Regions from separate parts of the Pseudoalteromonas sp. T1lg21 genome, predicted to be linked through region 1. Evidence: predicted binding sites of a transcription regulator. Region 1 holds the regulator's gene; each other region holds the start of a gene.

Region 1 (7,278 bases):
GTGCAGTCCCTACACCTAATTCAGACTGAATATTAACTGAGCCGTTTAATTGGGTGATTTTAGTTTTCACTACATCCATACCCACGCCACGGCCTGAAATATCAGAGATTTCTTCTTTCGTTGAGAAACCTGGCGCAAAAATTAGATTATATGCTTCTGTATCTGATAAACGGCTTGCTTGGTCATGGTCGATAACACCTTTGGTGATCGCAATTTTCTTCAGTTTCTCTGCATCCATACCCGCACCATCATCGCGGATAGTAAGTAGGATGTGATCACCTTCTTGCGAAGCCGACAGCGTTACAGTACCTGTACGCGGCTTGCCTGCAGCTTCACGCACATCAGGCATTTCAATACCATGGTCAACCGAGTTACGCACTAAGTGCACTAAAGGATCGGCCAGAGCTTCTACTAAGTTTTTATCTAAATCGGTTTCTTCACCAACTAATTGTAAGTTGATGTCTTTTCTTAAGCTACGCGCTAAGTCACGAACAACGCGTGGAAAACGACCAAAGACTTTCTTGATTGGCTGCATGCGGGTTTTCATAACCGCACCTTGCAAGTCAGCTGTCACCACATCTAGATTAGAAATAGCTTTACCCATTGACTCGCTGTTGCTGTTATTAGCAAGGCTTACCAAACGGTTACGAACCAATACTAACTCACCCACCATATTCATGATTTCATCAAGGCGTTTTGTATCAACACGTACGGTTGTTTCAGCCTGTGGTGGTGGCGCTTTCTTTGGCGCTGCTGCAGCGACGGGAGCTTTTTCCGGTGCTTTTGCTGGAGCTGGCGCTGGTTTACTTGCTGCTGGTGCAGGTTGAGCCGCAGGTTTTGAAGCTGCTGGTTGAGCAGGTTTTGCAGGCTCCGCTTTAGGCGTTTCTGGGGCTTTTTCTGGCGCTGCCGTTTCTAAAGACTGTGGCGCACTGCCTTTCCCATGTAATTCGTCAAGTAAGGCTTCAAACTCGTCATCGCTAATTTCATCGTCTGAACCACTACTTGTTGCTTCTGCAGCAGGTGTTGGTGCAACAGGTTCAGCAGCTTTAACAGGTTCTGGCTGAGCAACTTTATCTTGTTTTACTTCACCGAAATTGCCAACGCCGTGTAACTCATCTAATAAGCTGTCAAATTCGTCATCAGTGATGTCGTCACTGTCGCTACTAATTACATCTGGCGTGGTTGAAGCAGGACCTTGCCCCTTGCCATGAAGCTCATCAAGTAGGCTTTCAAATTCATCTTCGGTGATTTCGTCAATGTTCTGTGATTCAGGCTTGCTATCTGCAAGACCACCGCCATCAAACAACATGTCGAAAGCAAATGGGTCATCTTCATCAATATTATCTGTCGCGATATCAGCTGTAACGTCAGGCGTATCGACAACTGGCTCTTCAATAACAGGCTCTTCAGGTGCAACTGCAACATCGCCTGCTACAGAAATATCTTCACCAGCGAGCTCTTCTGCTGTAGGTGGCTGGCTTAATTTATGAAGAACATCTAATAGGGCTTGATCTGCGGGCTCTGGTTGTTCGCGATTTTGAATCGTAGCGAACATTTCATTGATAGTGTCGAGGGCCTGTAGGATTACATCCATCAGCTCAGGTGTAACTGTACGCACACCTTGACGTAATAAATCGAAAACATTCTCTGCACCATGACACGCATCAACAAGCTCTGTCATGCTCAAGAAACCTGCACCACCTTTTACAGTGTGAAAGCCTCTAAAAATGGCGTTTAAAAGATCTTTGTCTTCTGGGTTATTTTCAAGCTCGACTAATTGCTCTGACAAAAGCTCTAAGATTTCCCCTGCTTCAACAAGGAAATCCTGTAATATATCTTCATCGACTTCAAAGCTCATGCAGCTACTCTCCTCTTAGAAGCCCAGACTTGATAATAGGTCATCGACTTCATCTTGTCCTGAGACAACATCATCGCGAGACTCACTATCAATAATCGGCCCTTCAGGACCTGCTAGTGTATCACTGGTCGCAGGTGCTTTTTCTATGGCCTGTTTTTCTTGTTGTTGATGACCATCTTCTTGACTGCCAAACACAGTTAAGAGATTAATTAAACTGTCTTCTACTTCTCGCACTAATTCGATGACTCGGCGGATAACCTGCCCCGTTAAGTCTTGATAGTCCTGCGCCATCAACACATTAGTCATCAAACCTTGTAGTTCGTCGGTTTTGGTGTGCGAGTTATTCATGAACTTATCTAAGCTATGACATAACGATTTAAATTCACCGAGTTCAATTTCTCGGCTCATTAAACGATCCCAAGTGGGTTTTATTGTTGCGATTTCATCAGCAAGTTGTTGTGCAATCGGTAAACTTGCTTCAACCGCATCCATGGTTTTATTTGCGGCGCTTTCTGTCATTTCCATAACATAATTTAAACGCTGCTTAGCGTCTGGGATCGCTTCGGTAGTTAAATCGGCGAGACGAGTATCTAAGTCAAAGTTTTTTAACGCTTCATGAAGCTGACGCGTCAATTTACCGACTTCAGCAAACAACTCTGATTGTTCTTTCGATGCAGCTTCAAGAATCAGCTTATCGGCTTTTTCTTGTTCACCATTTTCAAGATACTCAACAAGTTGACGAGCTTGCTCTAAACTTATTTGAGGCGCAGCAAGTGCTGACATAAGCCTCTCCCCTTAGATTAACCTAAACGTTCGAACACTTTTTCCAATTTGGTTTTAAGTGTCGCAGCAGTGAATGGTTTAACGATATAGCCATTAACACCTGCTTGAGCAGCAGCAACAATTTGTTCTTTTTTCGCTTCAGCTGTCACCATTAATACAGGAATATGCTTAAGGCTATCATCAGCACGAATTGCGCGTAACAAATCAATACCTTGCATACCAGGCATGTTCCAATCTGTTACAACAAAATCAAATTCTTGATTTTGTAGCATTGGTAATGCTGTTGAACCGTCGTCAGCTTCCTGCACATTGGTAAAACCTAAATCCCTTAATAGATTTTTAATGATACGTCTCATTGTAGAAAAATCATCAACAACAAGAATTTTCATGTTTTTATCCAAAACATCCTCCGGTGAGGTTTGAACCTTTATTTACTTACTACTAATTAATCCAGTCATTGATTTTTGCTTTGAGCTTAATCATCGCCTGACCATGTATTTGACTCACACGCGACTCGCTAACATCGAGTATGTGTCCTATTTCTTTTAAGTTCATTTCGTCGTTGTAGTACAAAGACAAAACAAGAGCATCTCTTTCTGGTAACGATTGGATTGCCGTTAATAGAGACTGGTTAAACCGCTCATTTTTAACGTTATTAAACGGTTTGTCTAGTCCTAAATCCTGACCTACTGGTGTGATGACGTCTTCATCTACGCCTAAGTCTTCTATACCTAATACTTTACTCGAATTTACATCATGTAGAATATGATGGTACTCATCCAGTGTAATATCAAGTTTTTCAGCTACTTCAGTGTCTTTTGGTTCACGATTTAGCGTACTTTCTAATTCAGATATGGTTTCAGCCACAAGGCGGGCATTGCGGTGAACTGAGCGAGGAGCCCAATCACCTCTACGAATTTCGTCTAACATCGCACCACGAATACGAATACCTGCGAAAGTTTCGAAGCTTGCACCTTTGCTTGCATCAAAGTTTTTTGACGCTTCAATCAGGCCAATCATACCTGATTGAATTAAATCATCGAGTTGTACACTGGCAGGTAAACGAGCAATTAGATGGCACGCCACTTTTTTAACTAAAGAGGCATGTTTTTCAACAATCGCATTCAGATTCTGTGCTGATTGATATCCCATCGCTTTATTCACCGATGTTGTCATAGTTAGCCGTTTACTAGTTTTTCAATAAAAAATTCTAAATGGCCAGACGGTTGATTAGGGATCGGCCACTTAACTGCTTTTGTTGCTAATGTTTTAAACGCCACCGCTGCCGGTGAGTTCGGGAATAATTCAACAATCACTTTTTGACGACGCGTTGATTTACGCATGTTCTCGTCATAAGGAATGGTTGCAACTAACTCCATTGAAACATCTAAAAAACGATCCGTTACTTTTGAAAGTTTAGCAAATAATTCTTGCCCTTCACGCATACTGCGCACCATATTGGCAACAATTTTAAATTTGTATACGCCATGCTCGCGGCTCAGGACTTTAATAAGTGCGTAAGCATCGGTAATTGAGGTAGGTTCATCACATACAACCACAACAACATCTTGGGCTGCACGAGAAAAGCTTAATACCATGTCAGAAATACCCGCGGCGGTATCGACAATTAAAATATCAAACTCAGTGTTTAACTCGCTAAAAGCGCGAATAAGGCCAGCATGCTCTGAAGGTGTTAATTCCACCATGCTTTGTGAGCCAGACGTTGCTGGTACAATTTTGATGCCTGCAGGGCCTTCAACAAGAATTTCATCAAGCTCACACTCGCCTGATAAAACATGAGATAAGTTACGTTCAACACGAAGGCCAAGCATTACGTCACAGTTTGCCAGACCTAAATCGGCATCTAGTACTAATACACGATTACCTAGCTGACCTAATGCAATTGCGGTATTGAGTGAAACGTTGGTTTTACCCACACCACCTTTACCGCCAGTAACAGCGATAACTTTAACGCCACTATTATTATTTTGATTCATTTTGCGCAGGCCGCTTGCTTGATCTAATACTGTGTTAATCATACATCCCTACTGTGTTCGACGCTACTGCTTGACGTCTTGAATGTTGTGCTTTTGCTCGTTTTAAATACAATTGTTCAGCTTTTTTCACTAGTTTTTCAGCATTCGCTACGCGAATATCCTCAGGAACGCGCTGACCGTTAGTAAGATACCCTATTGGCAGACGATTTTGAATCGCTATGCTAATAATCTCACCTAAACTTAAAGATTCATCCAATTTAGTGAAGATACAGCCACTTAGGTGAACCTTTTTAAAGTGTCTTACGGTTTCTTGCAAGACATTAATCTGTGCTGTTGCACTTAATACTAAATAACTACGAATATCAACACGCTGATTACGCATTAGGGTGTTTAATTGCTCAGTTAAACGTAAGTCGCGTTGGCTCATACCCGCTGTGTCTATTAATACTAGACGCTTATTACGTAAATGGTATAACACTTCTGCTAATTCATTCGCATCTTTTACTTGCTTTACGCCACAACCAATAATACGACCATAAGTCGCCAATTGTTCGTAGGCACCAATTCTGTAAGTATCAGTAGTGATCAACGCCACTTTATCGGCGCCATATTTTTGCGCACCTAATGCAGCTAGTTTTGCAACTGTAGTAGTTTTACCAACGCCTGTTGGTCCCACTAACGCAAATACACCGCCTTGACGCAATATTTCGTTATTCGTTGTATGCATTTGGTTTTCAACCATTTGCAGTAATGCTTGCCATGCTTGTTGGCGAGATACATCGTCAGGAATGAAACACGCCATTTGCTCTGCTACATCACGCTCAATGCCCATACCAGCTAAGCGGTCAATCATACACGCACGAGTCGGATCGCGACGGGCCATGTCTTGTTGCATTAAGCCAGAAACTTGGTGTTCAAGTAATTGACGGATCGCGTTCATTTCTTCGCGCATGGTCGTCATTTCTGACTGATTAGCTGGCGCAGCGCTTTTGTGCTCTGCTGGTGAATCTAAATCATCAAAACCAGAATCTAAGTCGTCATCAAAACCTAAGCTATGCGCTTGAGTTTGCACACGAGGCGCTGCTTGTTGTTGAAAACGAGGAGCGTGTGCATACTCAGGTTGTTGTTGCTGATAGCTAGGTGCTTTAGGCTGATAGTGTTCACTGGTATCGATACCAGATTGGCTAAACATTGATGCAAGCTCTGGCGAACGAGGGCGTGGGGCTTGACGCTCAAGTAACGCTTGTAGGCTATCCGCAACTTTAGCTTGCGGCTCAGGCTTGGCACGCATTGGCTCTGGCTTAACAAAGTTATGCTGTGGTGCAGGTTTTGCTTGCACCACAGGTGCTGCTTCGGCTTTCGGGGCTGCTTTGTCATAGTCAACTGCTGCAACGATTTCAACACCGTTAGCAAGCTTTTTGTTCGACATAATAACCGCATCAACACCTAGTTCATCTTTCACTTCTTTCAGTGCTGTGCGCATATCTTTAGCAAAAAAACGTTTAATTTTCATGGTTCAACCCCTTTACTATCCTATTGTTGGCCTACTGAGCTGACAATCTTAATCTGTCTTTCGTCTGGTACCTCTTGGTAAGACATCACCCTTAAACCTGGGATGGTGTACTTAACGAATCGAGATAACACAGTACGTAACATTCCTGACGTTAACAGTATCGAAGGTTCACCGGCCATTTCTTGGTTTTGATGCGCTTCATTCAATGATTGTTGAAGTCGCTCTGCAAGGCCTGGCTCTATTCCGGCACCTTCGTCACCTGCATTCTGAAGTGACTGATGCAACATCTGTTCCAACTCAGGCGCCAAGGTTATGACAGGGATCTCAGAAGACATACCAACAGCGTCTTGAACGATAAGTCTGCGCAGTGAAATTCGCACTGCAGCCGTTAGTACATCAGGGTCTTGGCTACGCGGGCCATACTCAACAAGGGTTTGAACAATTGAACGCATATCGCGAATTGCTACCCCTTCATTGAGTAAGTTTTGTAGCACTTTAACAACAGTAGTAAGTGGTAATACGTCAGGAACCAGACCTTCAACAAGTCGAGGATGGCTCTTCGCTAACATATCTAATAAGTTTTGAACTTCTTCATGACCCAGTAGTAAAGCTGCGCTATTAGTGAGTAACTGACTAATATGAGTTGCAACCACAGTCGCTGAATCAACCACAGTATAGCCAAGTGACTGTGCTTCATCTTTTTGATCTGGTTTGATCCAAACCGCATCTAGACCAAATGCAGGATCTTTTGTTGCAACCCCTTTGATTGGACCAAATACTTGGCCTGGGTTGATTGCTAACTCATCACCATGTTTCAACTCACCCTCACCGCTTGAAACACCCATCATAGTGATTCTGTAAGCATTCGGATCAAGTTCTAAGTTATCGCGAATGTGCACAGGAGGTACCAAGAAGCCAAGCTCCTGAGACAGTTTCTTACGCACACCTTTGATACGATTTAACAGTTCCCCACCTTGAGATTGGTCAACAAGTGGAATTAAGCGATAACCTACTTCTAAACCAATAACATCAACTTGCTGTACGTCATCCCAGCCAAGCTCTTTTTGCTCTTGTTTATTAGCAACACCTGTACCTGGCGCACCACCATTTGCTTCTTGCTCTGCTTT
Region 2 (7,278 bases), 380 kb from region 1:
TATCACTTGGCTCAACGGCAACACACAGACAAAGTGATGACTACAAGAACACGGTTTACAGTATTGATAGTAAATACAAACCAACAGTCAACGATGTTTTTTTAGTGCAAGTATTAAAGTCACAAACGCAATACAGCCAAGACTTCATAGATGAGTTATGTGATGGAGATAACTGCTCACAGCCAGAGCAAGTAAGCTGTGAATTAAATAGTGACTGCGACTACAACGAAGGCGTACTGCGTGTTTTAAGTAAAGAACAGCAATCAGGCACTGGTTACTATGTAAAGTATCAGCACGACGAGAAATATTGGCGCGCATTTGCCGATTATAATTATGCGATGCCGATTTGAGAGCAGACTTAGGTTTTATCTCACAAGTTGATTTTAAGAAGTTTACGACTGGGGGTGAATACCGTTGGTATGGTGATAAAGGTAATTGGTGGAATCGCGCAAACCTTTATGCCGATTGGGATATTACTCATAACGAAAATAACGAACTTCTTGAAAAAGAAGCACAGACTAGCTTTTCTGTGAGTGGTCCATTACAAAGCTTTTTTGAGCTGTCTGTTGAACACAGAAACCGAACCGGCCTTCGTCATGATAAATCACGTTTAGATATTGATGGCAACACAGATATGTTTAGCGAAAATGGCGTTGGCTTTTATAGTGACTTTAAGCCAACCGCTGGGGTATTTGCTTCTTTATTTATGTATACAGGTAATGCTGTCGACTTAGCGAATAACCGCGTTGGTGATAAATTCCATATTCGCCCAGTACTGAATATGAATCTTGGTAAACATTTTGAAGTACGTTTACGTCATACTTATGAGCAGCTTGAGGCTGATGGCAGTGAAGTATTTACCGCTAATTTAAGTGATGTGCGTTTAACTTATCAATTCAACGTAAATAGCTTTGTACGCCTTGCAGTCATTTATACTGACTTAGAGCGTAATCAAGCTAATTACATAGATGATGTAGATAGCCAATATAAAAACCTCGCCACTCAACTATTGTATTCTTACAAGTTGAATCCGCAAACGGTATTCTTTGCTGGCTACTCTGATAATGGCTACCAAGATGATGAGCTTTCATCCATCACCAAAGAGCAGCGCACCTTATTTGCTAAATTTAGCTACGCTTGGTTACTCTAACCTGACTTTGCGCACCTTTGGGTGCGCGCCCTTCTTTTCCCACCTTATTACTAAATGCTATAAGCCTATTCGCTATATGTTATAGCCAAACTTTACTTTCGTTTTTTATTCACCACAGTAAAGTGTGACTATTACAGATCGGTAGCCTAAGCTATTTGGTCACGATTGAATAAATTGCTTCCAAGGGAACACTATGTCTAACATTTTTGAAGATAATTCATTAACGATTGGTAATACACCAATTGTAAAGCTTAACCGCGTAACCTCAGGTAATGTTTTTGCTAAAGTAGAATCACGTAACCCAAGCTTTAGTGTTAAATGCCGTATTGGCGCTTCAATGATCTGGGAAGCAGAAAAGTCAGGCGTATTAACCAAAGACAAAGAGCTAATCGAGCCTACATCTGGTAACACAGGTATTGCGCTTGCATTCGTTGCTGCATCACGTGGTTATAAATTAACACTGACTATGCCTAATACAATGAGCTTAGAGCGTCGTAAACTATTAAAAGCGTTAGGTGCCAACCTAGTATTGACTGATGGCGCTAAAGGCATGAATGGCGCAATCGAAAAAGCAAAAGAAATTCAAGCAAGTGAGCCTGAAAAGTACATTCTTTTACAGCAATTCGAAAACCCAGCAAACCCGAAAATTCACTTCGAAACAACGGGTCCTGAAATCTATGAAGCAATGGACGGTAAAATCGACATCTTCGTAGCAGGTGTTGGTACAGGTGGTACTATTACAGGTGTTAGCCGTTACCTTAAACTAGAAAAAGGCCTAAACGTGCAATCTGTTGCTGTTGAGCCAACTAACTCACCTGTTATTAGCCAAACTTTAGCTGGCGAAGAAATTAAACCGGGTCCTCATAAAATTCAAGGTATCGGTGCAGGCTTCATCCCTGGCAACCTTGATTTAGAAGTGATTGATGCCGCAGAGCAAGTATCAAATGAAGATGCTATTGCAATGGCTCACGAACTGATGAAAAACGAAGGTATTTTAGTGGGTATTTCATCGGGTGCTGCAGTCGTTGCTGCAAAACGCCTTGCTGAAAAACCTGAAAACGCAGACAAAAATATCGTGGTAATTTTACCAAGTGCAACTGAGCGTTACTTATCTAGTCCATTATTTGCTGAAGAATTCAGCGACAAAGAGCTTGTTCAGTAATAACAACTAAGTTGTCAAAAAAGGATGCAGAGATGCATCCTTTTTTATTACCCAAAATAAATAAAACCAATAATTTTACCGAGTTAACTTTACATCAAGCTGATTTAGTCACACACTTAATCTCAAGTTAACTCGTAAAACAACAACAATGAAAAATATACTCTTAATTTTTGTTCTATTAAGTAGCTGCTTTCTTTTCGGTTGCGGTTCTGAAGATGCGCCTAAAGGCGAAAAAAACACCCCTGGTAATGTGGCGACTCTGTATTTCGATGCCTTATATAACCAAAACGATTTGAACCTTGCTATGGAATACGCCACCCCAAAAATGGCGCGTATTATGAAATCTTACGGTACCGCTGGGCAGTTCGCTCGCAACCTAGTCAATATGCAATACGACGAGGTGGTAATTGAAGTCGATATGACCAATATGAGTCTACGCGAACAATACGGTGATAAAGCCAATATCAATTTAATCTTCACAGGCTACTTTAACGGTAAAAAAGTTGATGATATGCGCAGTGTGAAAATGATGCGTAAAAAAGGCAATTGGTACATAGAAAAAATCAATGCCGATCCATTTGCACGTTGATTAATTACTAAAACTAAAAAAGGGCCTGAAGGCCCTTTTTTGGTAAGAGTATAACTGCAGAACAGTATGGATATTACTCTTCGTCAAACTCTTGCTGTTGACGCTGTGCAGGACGCGCTAAGATCTCAACGTAGAACGATGTAAGCCCTTTAGCTTCAATATCGCTGATACATTTATTAATCTCTGCCACGTGAACGACATTGGCCTCATCCGCTGATTCACCAAACTTACAGTCAAACGCCCAATAATCGGCATCTGCTGGGAGTGTTTTATTACGCTCACGTTTTAAGTATTTTTTTACTTCGTGCTTGGCTGCATCAACCATACGAGGGTATTTAATTTTCTCGTGGTTTAGCGTGAATGTTTTCTTCATTATAGTCCTAGTAACTTGGTTCAATGACAATGGCAAAAGCCATAGACTGCTATTATAACAAGCACATCTTAATTTAGCTGTACTTTTTGCAGTTTTACTTAAATATAAGTGTATTCTTAGTTTATTCGTAGTCTATGACAGTTCGATTAAGCCACTTATACTTAAGCTGTAGCTAAATGTAGGGGTTGATGTATCGCCTCGTCGGTAAGGCTATCATAAAATGCAGCAGCGTCGATTTGTGGGCGCTCCACAGGTTTATTTTTTTCATAAAAACGTTTTCTAACTGCTGGCTCACAGTTATCAATCACTTCAAGTGGCACATGCAGCTTGTCATCACGGACATTCAGCGGTTCTGGGTTTAAGCAATGATGTAACCTAATATCCGACAAACCACCTTGCAGTAATTTAAATGCATTGTCTTGGCCTATCAACATATCGAATTGTTCAGGAGCTAATGGTTGTGATGGACCAGCACCGAGTTCTTTACGCAGAACCGATTCAGATACATCAGGACTGGTTAATTCTGTTTTTGGCAGGTGAAACTGGCTAAAATCGAGCGCATCATGAGAAAGCATTGCTAGTAATAAAGCAAACTCTCCAGAGCGGTGCTCGTGTACACTTTTATTTAGACGATTATCGAGTTGACTCTCAGTGAGCAACAAACCATCAATCTGCATAGTCTTTAGCCAAATAGTTTCTTGATTAACCAGTTATCGGCATTTATGCATTTTTCTTTAGTTTTTTTCTTTACTTAAATAATCAGTTTGCTATTATCAGCGCCGTTGCATTGGAGGGGTTCCCGAGCGGCCAAAGGGATCAGACTGTAAATCTGACGGCTCAGCCTTCGCTGGTTCGAATCCAGCTCCCTCCACCACTTTCCTTCTTAGAAAAGTGGGGCCAAATGCAATAGTAAAAATCTGTGTGGAGGGGTTCCCGAGCGGCCAAAGGGATCAGACTGTAAATCTGACGGCTCAGCCTTCGCTGGTTCGAATCCAGCTCCCTCCACCACTCTTTACTCTTTCTACCTTTACTCTTTCTACCTTTGCTCTTTCTACCTTTGCTCTTTCTAACTTTACTCTTTCTAACTTTACTCTTTCTAACTTTACTCTTTCTAACTTTACTCTTTCTAACTTTACTCTTTCTAACTTTACTCTCGCTAACTTAAGCTACCAACTCAAACTACTTCCATTTGCTTTAAGCCATTGCTCTGCTTTTTTATAATTTGGATAAAACTGGCTCACACGTTGCCAAAACTTAGCGCTATGGTTCATATGCAAAAGATGCGCAAGTTCGTGTACAACCACATAATCAATCACCCAGGTTGGCGCACTTGCTAAATGTAGATTAAAAGTCAGCTCGCGGCGCTTATTACAACTGCCCCAACGACGTTTATAATGTTGAATTTTAAGCTTTGTAGGGAGTGCTTCAGACATCTGTACACAATAATCATGAACACGCATTTCAATATAGCTCTCAAGCTTTTCATGTAAAAACTGCTCAAGCAATGCTAGGTAGTTAGCTTCTTGATGTTTGACGCGCGATGAAATAGATAAGGTAAGCCTAGCGTGTGCATCTTGTTGCCACATGCTTTTAGTGCCTTTTGCAAATACTATCGGAACATCTTGCCCAAACAACTTAATTGTCGCGTTTGCAAGAGGAAGTTGACGGCGTTCAGCATGAATGGATTGTTTGGCAATTTGTTCAGCGACCCAATCTTGCTTGGTCTTAAGCCAGGCATCAATCTCAGTTTGTGGAACATAAAAAGGTGCATAAACAGTGAGTTTCTGCTGGGCAACTTTAATTGCCACTGTGGTTCTGCGTTTACTGCGCTTTAAGGTGTAATCCAACAAAGATAAGCCAATTCAATTAATAAATATGAGAGATTCCATTTTACCCTGTCAAATAGCTGCTAATCTATAAAGATGACTCACAAATAAGTTTTCATCTTTATGCCTGACAAACCATGTTGTAGTTATATTTCCCCAACAGGTAACAAGTGCCAAGAAACAGATATGGGCTCTGGATTTTGCTTTTGGCATGATAGTAAATTTGATAAATCAGGGCTAGATCTAACCCAAAAATTAGAGCGCTATGCAAAAAAAGGTGGCTTATTAGAAGGCCTGCAATTGCAAAGAGCGAACCTTTCAGGGTTAGACCTGATCAAGCAGGATGACGAAGAAGGTTATGATCTCTCCTATTGTAATTTTTATCGTGCGAATTTAACGGGCGCTCATTTATTTAATAATAAAATAGCCAACGCTTCATTAATGAAAGCCAATTTACATAGTGCGAGTTTACATTACTGTGATTTAAAAAATACCAACTTATTGGGCATCAAACTCAACGACAGCAGAATTGATAATATCGAGTTGGGTAACCAATTATTACAAGAAGCGGCTGCATTTAAAGCACGTAAAAATAAACAGCATGATGAAGCACGAGACTTATTTGAGCAATCTGAAGAAATATATCGCAATTTAAGAAAAGCCTCTGAACATCAAGGGCTTTTTGAGCTCGCCGGTAACTTCACCTACAAAGAATTAAGAATGCGTCATGCGCAATACCGAAAAGGCTCAACCAAGCAAATTACTTCCAGCTTTATAGATATGCTCTGTGGTTATGGCGAAAAGCCCGAAAATGTCATTCGCTTTAGTCTGTCACTCATTATTTGCTGTGCATTTTGTTATTTCCTATTTGGGGTAAGTTACCAAGATTCTGTCATGCAACTGAGCTTTGAAAATTCATTTCAAAGCAATTTGTCGGCATTGTTGAATAGTTTTTACTTCAGCGTGGTGACTTTTACAACCCTTGGCTATGGTGACATTACGCCAATAGGTTTTTCGAGGTTAATCGCAGCCATAGAAGCATTTTGTGGTAGCTTTTCGCTTGCTTTATTCGTCGTTGTTTTTGTAAAGCGTATGACTCGCTAACGCATAATGTATGAACCCTTATGCTCTTTTGCCTGATACATTTTTTTGTCGGCTCGATTAATTAACTCTTCAGCATCTACCGTGCTATCAAGTGGCGCTGCAATAAGACCAAAACTTAGATGAAGCTCAGGGTATTGTTGTTCAAATGCGGCTATAAGTTTTTCACAAATAGTAAAGGCGCTATCTAACTCGCAATCGGGTAAGATGATGCAAAATTCATCGCCGCCATAACGGCACGGTATATCAATCTCGCGAATATTATCAAGTAAGTATTGGCCTATATATTTAAGGACTTCGTCGCCTTTTAAATGCCCTTGTGTATCATTTACTGACTTAAAGTCATCGAGATCAAAATAAACAACCGTTAATGGCGATTTGTGACGTCTGGCTCTGGCAAGGTCGCGTTGTAATAGCTCTTGCATGACACGCCGGTTGTAGAGGTTAGTAAGTGGGTCAAGCTTAGCTAGCTTCTCAAGTTCTTGAGTACGCTGAGCGACTTTTTCTTCAAGGCCTTTCGCATAGACTTCGGTGCGGCGTTTCGCATTTTCAATTTCGCCCACTAAGCTGTCGATATAAGTATCAAAGACCAAAGTCGTATCAAAGTAAATCAATTTATCAATGATGTTAAGGGTATGATTTAACTCATCTTGATTGCTTATTGTGGTGCGAAGCACATTAAAAATGAGTTCTTTTAAAGTACACACCGCCGATAAGTAAAGCTTAGGTTCAACACCAATACGCTTATGCACCATACCAATACGTAGACGGTTGTTAACATATTCATGCTCGTAACGACCACAAAATAAATCGATTATATACTGCCTTTGTGCATCTCTGAGCCGTGTTAAAGTATCCGCATCACCAATTAATAACGAAATTTCATCTACTTCGGTTTGCTTTTTATAAAACTCATTAACCACATTTTCAATGGCTGATTCTATAATGGGCTTGTAGTTTAATAATGATGAGAGACTGTTTGAAGTCAGCCCTAATAAACTCATTCTGTGCTGAATTTCTACATCATTAATTTGCATTTGTTCAACTAAAGTTTGCTCGGTTCTTCTCATCTACCCA
Region 3 (7,278 bases), on a different contig from region 1:
AACGTAATTTAGAAACGCCAGACAACAAAACACATGCACTGCGTCCTAAGTTAATTGGCTATCTAGTTATCTTAGTGGTGTTAACGGGTGCGCTGGTGGCAAATATTGCGATGCGCAAACCGATGGACTTAGATATCATCCGTGACCGTAACCAGTTATACCGTGTTGACTTTAATGGCATGGTTGAAAATACCTATACATTAAAAGTTATCAACAAAGCGCAACATGATCAGACCTTTAATATTCGTGTTGAAGGACTCGATAACTTTGAATACATTGGTAAGCAGACATTCACCGTACCTTCTGGTGAATCTTACAATGTGCCATTGTCATTAGTGGTTGACCCTTATGATTTGAAAAAGCCAATGACGAAGTTTGAGTTTGTACTTTCTGTCGATGGTGAGCCAGATGTGCAGATTTCGCAGCCGAGTAACTTCTTTAAGGCGCGATAATTAAGTACACTGAGCAAATGAATAAAAAGCGGGATTTTCCCGCTTTTTTTATATGATGAGACATTATGAGTAAATTTAGTTTTGTTGACCTCACACCCGATTCAATTTTAGATGCAGTTGAAAGTATCGGTGTTTATGCTGAATCGGGACTGCTGGCCTTAAATAGCTACGAGAACCGTGTATATCAATTTAAAGCAGAAGATGGTCATCGTTATGTTGTAAAGTTTTACCGACCAGAGCGCTGGAGCAAAGCACAAATATTAGAAGAGCATGCCTTTGCATTTGAACTTGCTGAAGCTGAAGTGCCGGTTGTTGCGCCTGTAATTATCGAAGGGCAAAGCTTGTTTGAGCATGATGGTTATTTGTTTGCGTTATTCCCAAGTGTGGGAGGGCGCATTTTTGAGGTCGATAATTTAGATCAACTCGATGTACTTGGTCGTTTAATTGGGCGAATGCATCAAGTTGCAAAAGCAAAGCCATTTGAACATAGGCCTGTGATCAGCTGCGAAGAATATCTGCAGACAGCTAAAGTTCAGTTACAAGCAAGTAACTTGGTGCCAATGGCTTTAGAAACTGCGTTTTATACCATCTTAGATTTGGTGATAAAAGAAACCACCGCGCAATATAAAAATGTTGAAACCATCCGCCTGCACGGCGATTGCCATGCCGGTAATATATTGTGGTCTGGTGATGCATTAATGTTTGTTGATTTAGATGACAGCCGACAAGGGCCTGCAATTCAAGATCTTTGGATGATGCTCAGTGGCGATCGTAACAACCAACTGTTACAGTTAGACACCTTAGTGGCTGCTTATGAAGAATTTTGCGACTTTGATCACAGCCAATTAAAGTTGATTGAACCGCTCAGAGCGATGCGAATGGTGCATTACATGGGGTGGTTGGCAAAAAGATGGGATGATCCTGCGTTCCCACGGAACTTTTCATGGTTTGCTGAAGACAAATATTGGGAGCAGCAAATACTAGCGCTAAAAGAACAGCTTGCAGCGTTACAGGAAGCGCCATTAAAATTATTACCATAAATTTTAAAAGTTAAGAAAGACGAGAAAACAATGTTTAAAAAATTAAAGTTAAGTCTACTCATTTTATGTTTACCATTTGCGGCCCTAGCAGCTGATTTTGAAGCAGGTAATCAATACGAAGTATTAAAAACCGAAAAGAGTGCAACGCCTCAAGTAACCGAGTTCTTTTCATTTTATTGCCCACACTGTTTTCAGTTTGAACCGGTTGCAAAAGCATTATCTGCCAACCTGCCTGAAGGGACTGAATTTGTAAAAAGTCATGTTAACTTTTTAGGTGGTGTGTCTAAGGAAACGCAAAGCAACTTGAGCTATGCCTACTTAATTGCTAAGCAACATGGCAAAGGTGAGCAAGTTGCTGATCAAATTTTTAATAGCATCCACAGACAGCGTGCTTTACTCAAAGATATGAAAGACGTAAAAGCATTACTTGCGACTAATGGTATTAGCAACGACGTGTTTGATGCTGAAATTTCAAGCATGCCAGTGATTAGTGCTGAACAAGCAATGCGAGACAAACAAGAAAAGTATTCACAAATGCGTGCCTTAACAGGTGTGCCTACTTTTATCGTCAATGATAAATATAAAATCAACTTAAATACCATCAAGAGCCAGCAGATGCTTGATGAGTTAGTCGAATTTTTATTAAAACAATAATTTCGGAGTAATGAAGTAATGATCAAATTAGTAAAAGCTGTATTAATGGCAGCCACGCTAGGTTTAGCGGCAAATGCCTCAGCAGCGCAATATGAAGAAGGTAAGCATTATGAAACGATTGATGCGCGCGCTTCTAAAAAGCCAGAAGTAAAAGAGTTCTTCTCATTCTATTGCCCGCACTGTAATACATTTGAGCCTATCGTTGCTGATCTTAAAACGATGCTTAAAGAGGGTGTTAAGTTTAAAAAGAGCCACGTAAATTTTGTTGGCCCTCGCGATCCAGAAATCCAAACTGTTTTAGCACAGGGTTATGCAACTGCAACGGTATTACCAAATAGCGATAAGTTAGTTGCAGCTGTGTTTGATCATATTCACACTAAGCGTGCACGTATTAATGAACTGGCAGACATGAAAGACATCTTCGTTGCACAAGGTGTAACAGCAGAAGACTTTGATAAGTACTACAACAGTTTTTCTGTGCGCACGATGGCGTCTAAAATGACTCGCGATCAAGAATACTATCAACAAAAAGGTGCGTTAAAAGGCGTTCCAACCTTTATTGTTAACGGTAAATACCGTTTAATCTTAGGTGCGGATTCAGGTATTAGCGATGCGAAGAGCATGGCAGACTTAATTAATTACCTAGCTGATAAATAAGCTCAATTAAATTTAATTAAAAGCTCCGTTCGCGGAGCTTTTTTGTTGGTAAAGAAAAATGCAAAAACTATTAGTTTCAAGCTGTTTGTTAGGAACCCCTGTTCGTTATGATGGGCAATCGCAAAATTTACTTCATCCAGGCTTAGAAACACTTAAACAACAGGGAAGGTTAGTGGCATTTTGTCCTGAAGTGGCTGGTGGCTTACCGACACCAAGGCCGCCTGCAGAAATTAAAGCGGGCAGAGTACTTACCAAAGATGCGCAAGATGTCACAGTACAATTTGCTTATGGCGCAGAACAAGCACTTAAGCTTTGCAAAAAGCAAGGCATTCATTTTGCATTATTAAAAGAATCAAGCCCATCATGTGGTCGCAATACTATTTATGATGGTAGTCATTCAGGAAAGAAAATATCAGGGATGGGGTTAACTGCAAAACTGTTAACCGACAACAATATAGAAGTCTTCAGTGAGCAGCAGTTGCCAGCGCTTTTTGCTGCGCTGGCAGAGAAATAATTTTATTTGCGTTGCAAAAACACACCTGATTCGATGTGGTGGGTGTAAGGGAATTGATCAAAAATCGCAAAGCGTTTTACTTCATGGGTTTTGCATAAGTGATCAAGGTCACGCTCTAGGGTATCGGGATTACACGAGATATAAATAATGTTGTCGTAGTTGGCAACTAAGTCACATGTCAGTTTGTCCATGCCTGCGCGTGGTGGATCTACCAAGATTGTTTGGCAGTTATAGCTTTTCAGATCTATGCCATCTAAACGCGAGAAGGTACGTTCGCCTTTCATCGCTTGAGTGAACTCTTCACTCGACATACGAATAATATCTAAGTTATCAACTTTGTTCTGTGCAATATTGTATTGCGCTGAGTAAACCGATGATTTTGATATCTCAGTGGCTAATACGCGATCGAATGAACCGGCAAGGGCAATAGAAAAGTTTCCATTTCCACAATATAGCTCAAGCAAATCATTGCTAAGTGGTTGGCAAAGCGCTTGTGCCCACTCGAGCATTTTGATGTTCACTTTCGCATTTGGTTGTGTAAAGCTATTTTCGACTTGTTGATAAATAAGCTCTTTACCGTTTACGTTAAGACGCTCGATAACATAGTCATTACCAATCACTTCTTTTTGCTTACGAGCACGACCAATAAAATCAATTTTAAACTGTGTGCTAAGTGTTGCCTTAAGCTCTTTAATTGCTTGCAGCCACTGCTCATCTAATTGTTTGTGATATAACAAGCTAACAAGGATTTCGCCACTTAAACTTGATAGGTAATCGATTTGAAATAGCTTACGGCGCAGAACTTCGCTACCTTTTAAGTTTTCGATCATGGCTTGCATAACTTCACCTACTAAAGGTGCTGCAGGGTCAAACTCATCAACGCGGATTTTTTCTTTAGTTTGTTGATCAAACATGATGTGAAACAGGTCTTCACCTTCATGCCATACTCGAAACTCTGCACGTTGGCGGTAATGAATAGGATCAGAGCCAAACACTTCTAATTTTTCGACACCAAAACGTCGAAACTGTGAGGTGATGCGCTGCTCTTTCTCACTCAATTGTGCATCGTATTGAGTTGTATCAATTTTTATAACCGCCATGGCTGATTACCTTTTATCTCTTAGCTTTATAACGGCGCTATTGTAGGGAGCGCTGAGGATTTGTCTAGTTTTGTTATTTATTTTAGTGTCGTTTTTTTATACAAAAAACTTAAGTTCTGTGGTTTTTGGTCGATAATGAGTTAACCATAACATGGAGTCGGATCATGAAAATTGGCAACCTAGGCTATATGCCTAATACAAATGTGAATAAATACAATGGTAAGCAGGCATTGCAACAGCCTACCATTCAAAATCGTCAAGATAGTTATCAACAACGCGGACGTGAGCTCGCGGCAAAAGTTCTTGATGATAAACTTGCAGAGGCATTAGGCCTACCTAAAGCCGAAGAGAAAAAAGATAAGCCGCTGTTCGACTTTGAAGAGATCGTAAAAAACGTTCTCGACTTTGTTGGCGGTGCACTTCGTAAAGCAAAAGCCGATGGTGCTGATGATGAAAAACTCAAAGGCATGCTAGGTGATGCACGTAAAGGTGTGCAAATGGGCATCGACGATGCGTATGGTGAGCTTAAAGAGTCAGGCATTCTCAACGATGACATTGAAGAAGGGATCAAAAAGTCTAAAGAAGGTATCTACAAAGGTATTGATGAATTAGAGGAAGACTTGTTCAATCCTAAACCGAATGCGGTTTCAGTAAGCCAAGCTCAGTATATTAGTTTAAGTAATAACGCTGAATACACCTTCACCACCGCTGAAGGTGATGAAGTGAGTATTAGTTTTGCAGATGCATATCAAAGTAAGTCAGCAAGCAGCTATAGCAAAAATGGTGATAACGAGGCCTTTGTCAGTGAATCGTCTCAATCTCGTGACTTATCATTCTCGATGACAGTCAATGGCGATCTAAATGAGCAAGAGCAGCAAGCTATCAATGAACTGATGGAAGACTTACAAAGTGTCAGTGAGACATTCTTCTCTGGTTCATTAGAAGATGCCTTTGAACAAGCTAAAGAGTTGAACTTAGGCAACGAGCAACTTGTTGGCTTTACGATGGATCTGAAACAAACCAAAACAGTGGCAGCTATTAAAGGCTATGAAGAATATAAACCAGCCCCTGAAAAAGAAGTTGCTGAGAAAATTGCGCCATTTAATGACGACTTGAAGCAGGCGTTTAATAAAGCGGGCGATATTGGTTTGCAAAATGAACTAGCTGGCATCTTACAATGGTTAAACCAAGATAAAGAAGAAGTCAGTAAGTTGGTAGATTATACCAAAGCCATGTTTGAGCAAATGAATAAGCTACGTTCGGCAACAGAAGAAGAAGCGTAGCCCTTCTTTCTTTTTATTAAGCCACATGGCAAACTGCTGACCTTTGATGATCCGAGGTAAGCAGTTTGTCAGTTCATATAATGGTGTTTGATTCAGGTATAGGTGGAACAACCGTACTAGAACAGATCCAAGCTGTGATCCCTGATGCTGATTATAGCTATTTTATGGATAATGCTTTATTGCCTTATGGCGCACAAAGCCAGCAAACGATCATCGCTCGTCTTTTTGCACTACTAAAGTTTATAGAAACAGCAAACTTACACGTAGATATCCTAGTTATTGCCTGTAATACCGCTTCTACCTCTGCATTAGAAACTATTCGCCCTAATACAAACATCGAAGTTGTTGGTGTTGTACCTGCGATAAAGCCTGCGTGCGCTATTAGTAAGAGTAAACATATTGGTTTATTGGCAACACCATCGACGACTAAGAGTCGCTACACTGCAAACTTAATTAGTACTCATAGCCAAGGCACACAAGTTAGCTTATATGGATCAACGGCGCTGGTGGAAATTGCTGAAACACTATTTCATACGCAGAAAATCAATAAAGCAAAGCTTGAGAAAGTATTGAGTGATTTAGCGATAGCAGAAGATATAGATGTATTAGTTCTTGGTTGTACGCATTTCCCATTACTCGCCAGCGCGATTAGTGATTACTTCAAACAACAGGTATTACTCATTGATTCAGGTAAAGCTATTGCTAAGCGCGTTGAAAGTTTGATTACTTTACGAGGCTTTACTTTTACAACCGATAAAAAAAAGCCGCTGCATTACTATGCAACGGCTCCTATAGGTCATTCGCAATTACGCGTTGAGCTGATTACGCTGACTGATCAGATTCCTCACGGAAACCATTAGCCTCGTTCTCTTGTTTTTGTTTTGCTTCACGCACTTTTAAAGTACGTTGTTGGAACTCGCTATCATTTAATTGATTGATTGCGTTATCTGCATCCGCTTCTGCCATTTCAACAAAACCAAAGCCACGACGTTTACCTGTATTTTTATCTTTTAATAAACGTACGTTGAAAACTTTGCCTTGCTCTTCAAATAAAGCACGAACAACACCTTCATTAGCACGATAAGGTAGGTTGCCAACATAAAGTGTTTTTGTTTTTACTTCGGCCTCCTCACTTGACGTTGATGAAAGTGCTGCAATAACTAAAGCACCAATTAATAAGCCTGCACCAAATAGTAATGCTGGGTCCAAAGCCAAGCTTGCAAATGCAAACTTAACAACCACAAAACCTAAAACAGCAAGAATAACTGAGAAAAGAAAAGATTTTTGATCGGGTAATTTCATTTTGATCTACCAATAAACAAGAAATAAACATTAATTTAACATTGTGAACTTGCTATCTTAACGAGTTAAATGAACATAGCAATGAAATTTGCATGAAATTATGAATATTGGCTTAAAAAACAGCCATAATAGCGACCGTTTTTGCTGTTTTCGGTAATTTTAGTTCGCTTTTTGAGCGAACAGTAAAAAGATCGAAAAAAAGTGTTGATCTGTTTTTGGATCTCCCTATAATGCGACCCCACTGACACGGCGGGCAGCAACGAAAGGCGCTGAACA

Evidence for each region. The regulator FliA, encoded in region 1, starts transcription of late flagellar genes. The targets are predictions, from matches to a motif close to CTAAAGNTNNNNNNNNNNNNGCCGATA.
Region 2: a site for FliA is predicted at 3,986-4,012, ahead of C2M25_RS16640 (VC2046/SO_2500 family protein). Genes of this name have one in related genera too.
Region 3: a site for FliA is predicted at 4,526-4,552, ahead of C2M25_RS02450 (DUF5610 domain-containing protein). Genes of this name have one in related genera too.

What each region holds. Positions count from the first base shown of each region.
Region 1 is NZ_PQBX01000060.1:207,688-214,965, reverse strand. Features, by position in the region: gene C2M25_RS14910 (chemotaxis protein CheA) at 1-1,858, opposite strand, end outside; gene C2M25_RS14905 (protein phosphatase CheZ) at 1,874-2,641, opposite strand; gene cheY (chemotaxis response regulator CheY) at 2,659-3,042, opposite strand; gene C2M25_RS14895 (RNA polymerase sigma factor FliA) at 3,083-3,793, opposite strand; gene C2M25_RS14890 (MinD/ParA family ATP-binding protein) at 3,820-4,680, opposite strand; gene flhF (flagellar biosynthesis protein FlhF) at 4,673-6,151, opposite strand; gene flhA (flagellar biosynthesis protein FlhA) at 6,172-7,278, opposite strand, start outside.
Region 2 is NZ_PQBX01000060.1:582,720-589,997, reverse strand. Features, by position in the region: gene C2M25_RS16660 (carbohydrate binding family 9 domain-containing protein) at 1-350, shown strand, start outside; gene C2M25_RS22055 (hypothetical protein) at 347-1,150, shown strand; gene cysK (cysteine synthase A) at 1,344-2,312, shown strand; gene C2M25_RS16650 (hypothetical protein) at 2,461-2,901, shown strand; gene C2M25_RS16645 (DUF6172 family protein) at 2,975-3,274, opposite strand; gene C2M25_RS16640 (VC2046/SO_2500 family protein) at 3,436-3,951, opposite strand; tRNA gene C2M25_RS16635 (tRNA-Tyr) at 4,064-4,148, shown strand; tRNA gene C2M25_RS16630 (tRNA-Tyr) at 4,198-4,282, shown strand; gene C2M25_RS16625 (M48 family metallopeptidase) at 4,441-5,121, opposite strand; gene C2M25_RS16620 (ion channel) at 5,224-6,204, shown strand; gene C2M25_RS16615 (GGDEF domain-containing protein) at 6,201-7,271, opposite strand.
Region 3 is NZ_PQBX01000003.1:294-7,571, reverse strand. Features, by position in the region: gene ccoG (cytochrome c oxidase accessory protein CcoG) at 1-452, shown strand, start outside; gene C2M25_RS02475 (serine/threonine protein kinase) at 518-1,492, shown strand; gene C2M25_RS02470 (thiol:disulfide interchange protein DsbA/DsbL) at 1,523-2,146, shown strand; gene C2M25_RS02465 (thiol:disulfide interchange protein DsbA/DsbL) at 2,165-2,803, shown strand; gene C2M25_RS02460 (DUF523 domain-containing protein) at 2,862-3,317, shown strand; gene trmA (tRNA (uridine(54)-C5)-methyltransferase TrmA) at 3,320-4,417, opposite strand; gene C2M25_RS02450 (DUF5610 domain-containing protein) at 4,582-5,700, shown strand; gene murI (glutamate racemase) at 5,766-6,560, shown strand; gene C2M25_RS02440 (RNA recognition motif domain-containing protein) at 6,523-7,002, opposite strand.